DNA from 2 places in the Martelella soudanensis genome. Region 1 is predicted to be linked to the other one. Evidence: riboswitches for the same ligand, from Rfam matches in the RefSeq annotation. Region 1 holds a riboswitch; the other holds the start of a gene.

What was found. A riboswitch is a leader RNA that binds a small molecule or an ion and turns the genes downstream of it on or off. The one in region 1 is predicted to bind S-adenosylmethionine.
Region 2: linked by a shared signal. The riboswitch ahead of HQ843_RS12165 (homoserine O-succinyltransferase) and the one ahead of HQ843_RS23910 (O-succinylhomoserine sulfhydrylase) in region 1 are both predicted to bind S-adenosylmethionine.

Annotation. Positions count from the first base shown of each region.
Region 1 is NZ_CP054861.1:4,995,501-5,000,699, reverse strand. Features, by position in the region: gene apaG (Co2+/Mg2+ efflux protein ApaG) at 1-279, opposite strand, end outside; gene HQ843_RS23910 (O-succinylhomoserine sulfhydrylase) at 345-1,529, opposite strand; SAM riboswitch at 1,563-1,640, opposite strand; gene HQ843_RS23905 (2'-deoxycytidine 5'-triphosphate deaminase) at 1,711-2,799, shown strand; gene HQ843_RS23900 (YggT family protein) at 2,802-3,092, opposite strand; gene HQ843_RS23895 (MFS transporter) at 3,232-4,491, shown strand; gene HQ843_RS23890 (glutamine amidotransferase) at 4,482-5,199, opposite strand, start outside; gene HQ843_RS23885 (tellurite resistance TerB family protein) at 5,194-5,199, opposite strand, start outside.
Region 2 is NZ_CP054861.1:2,553,221-2,558,419, forward strand. Features, by position in the region: gene HQ843_RS12160 (aldose epimerase family protein) at 1-337, opposite strand, end outside; gene HQ843_RS12165 (homoserine O-succinyltransferase) at 396-1,328, opposite strand; SAM riboswitch at 1,388-1,465, opposite strand; gene HQ843_RS12170 (LysE family translocator) at 1,505-2,137, opposite strand; gene HQ843_RS12175 (heavy-metal-associated domain-containing protein) at 2,307-2,510, shown strand; gene HQ843_RS12180 (heavy metal translocating P-type ATPase) at 2,753-5,199, shown strand, end outside.

The sequences.
Region 1 (5,199 bases):
CGTATCCAGAGGGGCCGCGGACTGGTAGCTGTAGCGCGCTCCGGCCTCGATCATCGGCTGCTTGCCGGCGACGCCGGAACCCGACACGGTCTCGACAATCCCCTCTGCATTGGTGATCGTCCAGTGGCGGGACAGAATCTGGATGCGCTCGTCGCGGTGATTGACGATCTCGATCTCGTAGGCCCAGACGAAGTGCCTGTCTTCCGGCATCGAGTGGCCGTCAAGGAAGCTTGGCCCGACGCTGACCTCGATATCGTTGGTGATTGCCCTGTAGGCCACTGATACTCCCCGGCTAAAGCCTTGAGCGGCTGCGGTCACGCAACCGCCCATCAGGGCAATGTGGCTCAAGCTGGCAATTTCGCAAGGGCCTGGGCGAAATCCTCGATCAGATCGTCGGTATCCTCGATGCCGGCCGAGAACCGGATCGTGCCGCCGGTAATGCCGAGTTCCAGGCGTGCTTCTTCCGCCAGGTTCTTGTGCGTCGTGGTTGCCGGATGGGTGATCAGGCTCTTGGCATCGCCGAGATTGTTGGAGATCGAGACGATATCCAGCCGGTCCTGCAACGCGAAGGCCGCATCCTTGCCGCCCTTCAGTTCGAAGGCGACCAGCGAGGAGCCGGCGGCCATCTGCTTCTTCACGATATCGGCCTGGGGATGGTCGGCGCGGCCCGGATAGATGACGCGCGCCACCTGTTTCTGGTCGGCCAGAAAATCGGCGATCCGGCCCGCGGTCTCGGTCTGCTGGCGCACCCTGAGCGGGAAGGTCTCCAGCCCCTTCAAAAGCAGCCAGGCATTGAACGGCGAAAGCGCGGGGCCGGTGTGGCGGAAATAATCCTGAAGCTCTTCCTCGATCCATTCCTTCGACGACAGCACTACGCCGCCAAGGACCCGGCCCTGGCCGTCGATATGCTTGGTCGCGGAATAGACGACGATGTCGGCGCCAAGCTCCAGCGGCTTCTGGTAAAGTGCTGTGGCAAACACGTTGTCGACCACGGTGCGGGCGCCGGCCTGTTTGGCAAGGGCTGCAACGCCGGCGATATCGACCACTTCCAGCGTCGGGTTGGTGGGGCTTTCAAGGAAGAACAGTTTGGTATTGGGGCGGATCGCGGCTTCCCAGTTGGCAAGGTCGCGGCCATCCACCAGCGTGCATTCGATGCCGTATTTCGGCGCCAGCGTTTCGACCACCCAGCGACACGAGCCGAACAGCGCGCGGGCGGCGACGATATGGTCGCCGGCCTTCAACTGGCACAGGATCGCGGCGGAAACGGCGGCCATGCCGGAGGCGGTGGCGCGGGCATCTTCCGCGCCTTCCAGCGCGCACATGCGCTGCTCGAACATCGCATTGGTCGGGCTGCCGTAACGGGCATAGATGAAGCCTTCTTCCTCGCCCTTGAAGCGGGCCTCGGCGGCGGCGGAATTTTCGTAGAGAAAGCCCTGCGTGAGGAAGATGCCCTCCGACATTTCGCCATACTGCGAACGGAGGCTGCCACCGTGAACGAGCTTGGTCTGAGGACGCCAGGACTTTTTCATCAAATCTCTCCAAACAAAAAAACCGGTCGCGCGGGACCGGTTCACCCGGTCTTTTAGCTAGTTGTTTAACGTGGCTGCAAGCCGACCGGCCAAATCACCACGGGTATAAAGGCGGCATAATCCCTATAACCGCTTGCGTCAATTCTGAAACCTTGGTTTTGTCGCGCGACAGGAGCAAAACATGTCACAAAAGCCCGGAATTCTGGCCGATCGTGCGATCGCCAGCCTGTTTGAGAGCGGCAATCTGATTGCAGCCGTGCCGCGCGATCACGACCAGATCCAGCCGGCGAGCCTCGACTTGAGGCTCGGACCCAAGGCCTATCGGGTGCGGGCGAGCTTCCTGCCGGGCCCCGGTCACAAGGTCGAAGACAAGCTTTCCCGCCTCAGCCTGCACGAGATCGACCTTTCCGAGGGCGCGGTGCTGGAGACCGGTTGCGTCTATATCGTGGAACTGATGGAGGCGCTGAAACTGACGGACGGGCTGTCGGCCTCGACCAATCCGAAAAGCTCGACCGGCCGGCTCGATATCTTCACCCGGGTGATTTCCGATTACGCGCAGGAATTCGACATCGTTCCGGCGGGTTACGAGGGGCCGCTCTATCTCGAAATCTCGCCGCGCACATTCCCGGTGATCGTCAGGCAGGGGTCGCGGTTGTCGCAGATCCGCTTCCGCACAGGCCAGTCGGTGCTGACCGAGGAGGCGCTTCTGGCGCTTCACGAGCGCGAGACACTGGTGGCGAGCGAGATGCCGAATGTCTCCGGCGGCGGGATCGCGCTGTCGATCGATCTGGCGGGCGAGGGGCTGGTCGGTTATCGCGGCAAGCACCACACCGGCGTGATCGATGTCGACCGCAAGGCCGGCTACGACATTCTGGATTTCTGGGAACCGATCCAGGGCCGCGGCAAGGGCGAACTGATCCTCGATCCGGACGAATTCTACATTCTGGTCTCGCGCGAGGCCGTGCACGTGCCGCCGCTGTGTGCTGCCGAAATGACTCCGTTCGATCCGCTGGTGGGCGAGTTCCGGGTGCATTATGCCGGCTTTTTCGATCCCGGATTCGGCCATGCAGGCGCCGGCGGCAGGGGCGCGCGCGCCGTGCTGGAGGTGCGCAGCCACGAGGTGCCGTTCATCCTCGAACACGGCCAGATTGTCGGCCGGCTGATCTACGAGCACATGCTGGAAATGCCCGAAACCCTTTATGGCGCGGGTCTCGGCTCAAACTATCAGGCGCAGGGCCTGAAGCTCTCCAAGCATTTCAGGGCCGGCTGAGATCAGTAAAGGCGCGGGATGACGCCGGTCAGGATCAGGCGCTGCAGGAAGAACACGATCAGAAGCACGATCACCGGCGAAATGTCGATGCCGCCGAGATTGGGCAGGAAATTGCGGATCGGCCGGTAGACCGGCTCGGTCACCGCATAGAGCATGCGTCCGATCGAGTTGATGAACGGGCTGTGGGCATTGATGATGTTGAACGCAAAGAGCCAGGAGAAGATAGCGCTGGCGATGATCACCCACTTATAGATTTCAAGGGCGTAGTAAATCGTCTCGAACAGCGCGATCATGAAGGACTCCCGTTTTTTCCTTGCAAACATTTAGACATTCAATTCTAAACGGGCAAGGGGCGGAGGGTTTTGTCCGGTATTTATTGCCGGGGCCAGGACTTACCTCGCGCAATGTATCTCCCCGGAAAGCTTGTCGCAGATGAACGTTTCCCAGTCCGGCGCCCGTTTCGACGCCTTCCGCCACAAAGGCTATTCCCTTTATTTCTTCTCGCGTTTTCTGGGCACGTTCGCGGTCCAGATCGTATCCGTCGCTGTCGGCTGGCAGATGTATGACGAGACCGGAAATGCCTTCTATCTCGGTCTCATCGGCCTGTTCCAGTTCCTGCCCGCGCTGCTTTTGACGCTGGTGACCGGCACGGTTGCCGACCGCTACAACCGCCGCGTGATCGCGGCGATCTGTTTTGCGGTGGCGACCGCCTGCGCCGCCTGCCTTCTGGCGATCACCATGCTCGGCCTGTTTTCGCCCTGGCCGGTCTTCGGGCTGCTCGCGGTCTTCGGTACGGAGCGCGCCTTTTCCGGCCCGGCGCTGCAATCGCTTGCGCCAAACCTGGTGCCGGAAAGGGATCTGGCCAATGCGATCGCCTGGAACTCATCGTCCTGGCAGATCGCCTCGATCGTCGGCCCGGTCGCCGGCGGCCTGCTTTACGGCGTCGGCGCTGTCCTTGCCTATTCAACGGCGCTCGGCCTGTTTGCGGCGGCAACATTGCTGATGCTGACCGTGCCGAAGCCGAGCCAGAGCCGTCCGACAAGCGCGGTCACGATCAGGACCATCCTCGCCGGTTTCCGCTTCATCACTTCGGAAAAAGTGGTTCTCGGCGCGATCTCGCTCGATCTGTTCGTGGTGCTGCTCGGCGGCGCGGTGGCGCTGATGCCGGTCTTTGCCCGCGACATTCTGGCGCTCGGACCGTGGGGGCTTGGCCTGTTGCGCGCGGCGCCCGGCGTCGGCGGCGTTATTGTCGCGCTGCTTCTGGCAACCGTGCCGATCCGTCATCATGCCGGCTATTTCATGTTCGCCGGCGTGGCGATGTTCGGCCTTTCCACCGTCGTCTTCGGCCTGTCGCAAAGCGCCTGGATTTCGATTGCGGCACTCGCGGTCATGGGCGGGGCGGACATGATCTCGGTCTATGTGCGCGAGACCCTGATCGCGCTGTGGACGCCGGATGAGCTGCGCGGTCGCGTCAATGCGGTCAACATGGTGTTCGTCGGCGCTTCCAACGAGTTGGGCGAGTTCCGCGCCGGCACGATGGCGCATGTCATCGGCGCCGTGCCGGCGGTCGTCTTCGGCGGCGTCGGTTCGCTTGCGGTCGCGGTGATCTGGGCGATGGGCTTTACCAGGCTGAGAAAGATCGACAGTCTGGAGATGCCCGAACATCTGGCCGGAAACCCGGATCAGCCCTGAACCGATTTCGCCGGTACGCGCTCGAAAACGATGTCGAGAAATTCGCTGAGCCAGACCTTGAGCGCCCGGTCATGCAGCATCCGGCCCTCAAGGTGAAGGTGACCGGCCTGAGCCTTAGGCAGCGAGAAACGGCTGGCGCCGTGCACCACCCATCGCTGCATCATCATCCGGGTCAGTTCGGCATGAAACTGCACGCCATAGGCCTTTTCGCCATAGCGGAAAGCCTGGTTCGGGTAGAGGTCGCCGCCCGCGAGCAACTCGGCGCCATGCGGCAGCTCAAACCCTTCGCGGTGAAACTGATAGACCATGGCCGGCCAGTTCATCATCAGCCGGCCGTGATTGGTCGCGTGCAACGGATACCAGCCGATCTCGACCGAGCCGTCGCTGTTGCTCTCGACCCTGCCGCCGAGATGGCGGGCCAGCATCTGCGCGCCGAGGCAAATTCCGAGATAGGGGCGGTTTTCCTTCAGCGGAACTGAAAGCCAGTCGATTTCGCGCCGGACATAGTCCTCATTGTCATTGGCGCTCATCGGGCCGCCGAAGACCACGGCCCCGGAATGAGCCTCAAGCGTATCGGGCAGCCTGTCGCCCAGCGCCGGGCGGCGGATATCGAGGCGGAAGCCCTTTTCTGTAAGCATCTGGCCGACACGGCCGGGGGTCGAGCGTTCCTGATGAAGGATGACCAGGATCGGTCGGCGTGGTTCAATC
Region 2 (5,199 bases), 2.4 Mb from region 1:
AGAGGCTGACGCCGGTGCCGTCGCTGCCGCCGTGGAGATTGGTGATGCCGTTTTCATTGCATTCGACCTGATATTCCGTGCCGTCGATGGTGAAGCGTCCATCGGCGATGCGGTTGGAGGAGCGTCCGGGCGTGGCGCCGAAATAGGGCGAATAGTCGAGATAATGCTCGAATGTTTCAAACCCCAGAACCAGCGCGTGAGGATGTCCCTCAAGACGCAGGTCCTGCACCACCGCGCCCCAGTTCAGGATATTGGCGGTCAGTCCGCCGCCGGAGATCGTGACCCGTTGCACCGCCTGTCCGTCGCGGGTTTTTCCGAAGACCTGGGGCGTATTCATTGTGTTTCTCCGCGAAATGTCATTGCGGCGCGGATAGTGCGCCGGAAAGCAGAGCGCTTCAAGCGCTCTGCCGGTCGGTCCCGATTTCTTCCAGATGATAGGGCGTGGTCTGGTAAACCTCGTTGATCCAGTTGCCGAACAGAAGATGGGCATGCGAGCGCCAGCGGTTCTGCGGCATGCGGTCGGGGTCATCGTCGGGGAAGTAGTTATGCGGCAGGTCGACCGGCACATTGGCCGTAACGTCGCGCCGGTACTCGTCGCCGAGCGAGTTCGAATCATATTCGATATGATTGAACATGTAGAGCCGGTTGGCGAATTCCTCCTGGGCAAGGCACGGTCCGACCTCGTCGGAATCGATCAGGATCTCCATGCCGGGCGCGTTCGCCAGTTCGTCGCGCCGCACTTCCGTCCAGCGGGATACCGGGACCTGGAAATCGTCGGCAAAGCCGTTGAGATAGATCGACGCCGGTTTCAGGTTGCGGTGGCGATAGATGCCGAAGGCCTTCTTGTCGAGCAGATGTTTCGGCACTCCATGGAAGTGGTAGGCCGCCGCCATCGCGCCCCAGCAGATATTCATCGTCGAATGGCAGTTGGTGGTCGTCCAGTCGAGGATTGTCTTCAACTCGTCCCAGTAGGTGACTTCCTCGAAATCGAGCGTCTCGATCGGCGCGCCGGTGATGATGAAGCCGTCGAACTTGCGTGTCGAAACCTCGTCCCAGGTGTTGTAGAACGACAGCAGGTGTTCGATCGGGGTGTTCTTGGCCTTGTGGCCGCCGACCCGGATCAGCGACAGCTCGATCTGCAGCGGCGAGGCGCCGAGCAGGCGGGCGAACTGCAACTCGGTCTTGATCTTGTTCGGCATGAGATTGAGCAGCCCGAAGTGGAGCGGGCGGATATCCTGCCGCTCCGCAACCGTTTCCGTCTTGACCCGCACGCCTTCGGCAATCAGCGTTTCATAGGCGGGCAACGTGTCTGGAATCTTGATAGGCATGTTCACATCCGTACAAACAGAAAACCGGCCGCGTCCAAATCGCAGGCCGGTCCGAATGGGCTTCCGCTCGCTCGGCCCTTTAGCGACTTGTTTAACGTGGCTGCAAGCCGGCCGGCCAAATCACCACGAGGAAGTCCGTAGATAGCGCCGCAAAGGGCGAACGTCAATATTCCTGGTCACGCGGCCGAGCGCCGCCATGCCGCCGTGGCGATGCCCATGGCCATCAGCGCGCCGCCACCGAGGCGAGGCAGGAAAGCGTTGACGGCGGGGGAGGCGAGTTTTTCCCGCAACCTGTCTGCAAGCAGCGCATAGGCGAGCGTGTTGAGCGCGGCGAGGCCGACGAAGGTCGAAATCAGGATGACGAATTGCGGCACGAGGGGCGCTTCCGGCTTCACGAATTGCGGCACGAAGGCGATGAAGAACACGATCGATTTCGGGTTCAGCGCGGTCACCATCAGGGCATGCAGAAAGACATGCCGGGGGGAAAGCGAGGCGGCGGCGGACGATGGAACGGCATCGCCGATCCCTTTGCTGCGGAACAGCCTGAAGCCGAGATAGACGAGATAGACCGCGCCGACCCATTTCAGCACGACGAACAGTTGCGCGGACGCCAGCACCAGCGCGCCGAGGCCCGCAAGCGAGGCGGTCATGGCGATGAAATCGCCAAGCGCGACGCCCGCGACCGTTGCCAGCGCCACCCGCTTTCCCTGGCTCAATGCGTAGCTCAGCACCAGCAGCACCGTCGGCCCGGGGATCAGCAGAAGCGCGGTCGAGGCGGCGGCGAAGGCCAGCCAGATATGCAGGTCCATGATCGTTTCCTTCCGGGCATTGACGCGGTTTCGATGAGCAAAGACAGAGCTTCTGTCGGTTTTCAAGCAGTACTTGCAAAAATCTTCAACGGTGCTCTTGACCTTCCAGTCACTGGAAGCCCCATCTCTGCTGCAACGAATGCCAAAAGGAGCCAGAAGGAGAATGACGATGACCGAGACCCTGAAAATCGAAGGCATGGGCTGCGGCGGCTGCGTGACGACTGTGACGAAGGCGCTTTCCGCCGTTCCGGGCATTTCCGACGTGGCCGTCAGTATTGAAAAGCACGAGGCCCGCTTCTCCCTGAACGCGCCGGCAACGCGCGAACAGGCGGTCAAGGCCGTCGAGGATTCGGGATACGACGTGAAGGGGTGAGACGACCGGGGGAGGCAGCTTATTGCCTGACCCTTGTTTTGAATTGAAGCGCCGCAGCCATCAATCTCCCCCCGTGAGGGGGAGATGTCGCGAACGCGACAGAGAGGGGTGAACCCTCTCAATGTACTCAGAATTTGCGGTTGTCGCTGCACCCCTCTCTACCCCTGTCGGGGCATCTCCCCCTCAAAGGGGGGAGATTGTTTGGAGCGAGTGGCCACCGTCCGCCAGGAAGAAAACCGACCATGGAACAGACCATCTCGACGGCAAAGAAGCCGACCCACATCACCCTCCCGGTGACGGGCATGACGTGTGCCTCCTGTGTGGGCAGCGTCGAGCGGATCGTGGGCCGGGTGGAGGGCGTCTCTGGGGTTTCCGTCAATCTCGCCACCGAGACGGCCGATGTCACGCTCGCCGATCCGAAGATCGCTGGCGACGTCGTCGCGGCGATCGGGAAGGCCGGCTATGGCGTGGCGCTCGAAACCGTCGAGTTCGGCATCGAGGGCATGCACTGCGCCTCCTGCGTCGGCAATGTCGAACGCGCGCTGATGGCCGTGCCGGGCGTGGTTTCGGCGCATGTCAACCTTGCAAGCGAGCGGGCGACCGTGAAGGCCGCGGCGGATATCACAGCGCTTGCCGCCGCCATCGAGGTGGCGGGCTACACCCCGCGCCGCATCACCGACACCACCGCCGAGACCGAGACGCATGCGGATATAAGGGCGAAGGAACAGGCCGCGCTGAAGCGCGATTTTCTGGCGGCGTTCCTCTTCACCCTGCCGCTGTTCGTGCTGGAAATGGGGTCTCACCTGATCCCGCCGCTCGGCCACGCCCTGATGAACGCGGTCGGCATCTTCCCTCTGCATATCCTCTATTTCGCGCTGGCGACCATCGTCGTGTTCGGTCCCGGCCGCCGCTTCATCCGCCAGGGTGCTGCCTCGTTCAGAAGACTGTCGCCGGACATGAACGCGCTGGTGATGATCGGCTCGCTCGCGGCCTGGGGCTATTCCACGCTGGCGACCTTCATGCCGCAGCTTTTCCCGCAAGGGGCCGCGCAGGTCTATTTCGAAAGCGCCGCCGTCATCGTCACGCTGATCCTGCTCGGTCGCTATCTGGAGGCCAAGGCCAAGGGCCGCACTTCCGCCGCGATCACCCATCTGATGGGCCTGCAGCCGAAAACGGCGCGGGTGGAACGCGACGGCGCGACCCTCGATATCCCGATTGCCGATGTGAAGCATGGCGATATCGTCGTGGTCCGCCCGGGCGAGCGGATCGCGGTCGATGGCGAGGTCGTCTCGGGCGGCTCGCATGTCGATGAATCGATGATCTCCGGCGAGCCGGTTCCGGTGAAGAAGACCGAGGGTGACAGCGTCACCGGCGGCACCATCAACAAGACCGGCAGTTTCACCTTCCGCGCCACCGCCATCGGCGCCGATACCGTGCTGGCGCGCATCGTCAAAATGGTGGAAACCGCGCAGGGCGCGAAGCTGCCGGTGCAGGCGATGGTCGACAAGGTCACGGCCTGGTTCGTGCCGGCGGTGCTGGCGGCTGCCGCGCTGACATTTGTCATCTGGCTGATCTTCGGACCCGCGCCGGCGCTGTCCTTCGCGCTCGTCAATGCGGTGGCGGTGCTGATCATTGCCTGCCCCTGCGCCATGGGGCTCGCCACGCCCACTTCAATCATGGTCGGCACGGGCAGGGCGGCGGAAACCGGTGTGCTGTTCAGGAACGGCGAGGCATTGCAGACCCTGCGCGACACCAGGATCGTTGCCTTCGACAAGACCGGAACGCTGACCGAAGGCCGGCCGCTGGTGACCGATATCTTCACCGTCGACGGCTTCGACGACGATGCGCTGCTGGCGCTCGTCGCCGCGGTCGAGGCGGGCTCGGAACATCCGCTCGCCGAAGCCGTCGCGGCCGGTGCGCGGGAGAAGAGCCTTACCGTGGAAAAGGCGCAGGATTTCGAAGCCGTGCCGGGTTATGGCGTGACGGCATCGGTTGGCGGCAGGTCCGTCACCGTTGGCGCGCGTCGGTTCATGGAAAAGCTTGGCGTCGAAACAGCAGGCCTTGACGACGAGGCGGAACGACTGGCGGCGAAGGCGCGTTCGCTGCTGTTCGTCGCGGTCGACGGTGGTCCCGCCGGCGTCATCGGCGTCGCCGATCCGGTCAAGCCCTCGGCAAAGGCCGCGATCACGGCGCTGCATGCGGCGGGCGTGAAGACCGCGATGATCACCGGCGACAACGAGAACACCGGCCGCGCGATTGCCGCCGAGGTCGGGATCGACACCGTGGTTGCCGACGTCCTGCCGGATGGCAAGGTCGCAGCCCTTGAGGAATTGCGCGCGGCCCACGGCGTGATCGCCTTTGCCGGCGACGGCATCAACGACGCCCCGGCGCTTGCCGCCGCCGATACCGGCATCGCCATCGGCACGGGCACCGATATCGCCATCGAAACCGCCGATGTCGTGCTGATGTCGGGCGATCTGTCCGGCGTGGTCAACGCCATCGCGCTGTCGCGGGCGGTGATGCGCAATATCGCCCAGAACCTGTTCTGGGCCTTCGCCTACAATGTGGTGCTGATTCCGGTCGCCGCCGGCGCTCTCTATCCCGCAACCGGCATCCTGCTGTCGCCGATGCTGGCCGCGGCGGCGATGGGGCTATCGAGTGTGTTCGTGCTGAGCAACGCGCTGCGGCT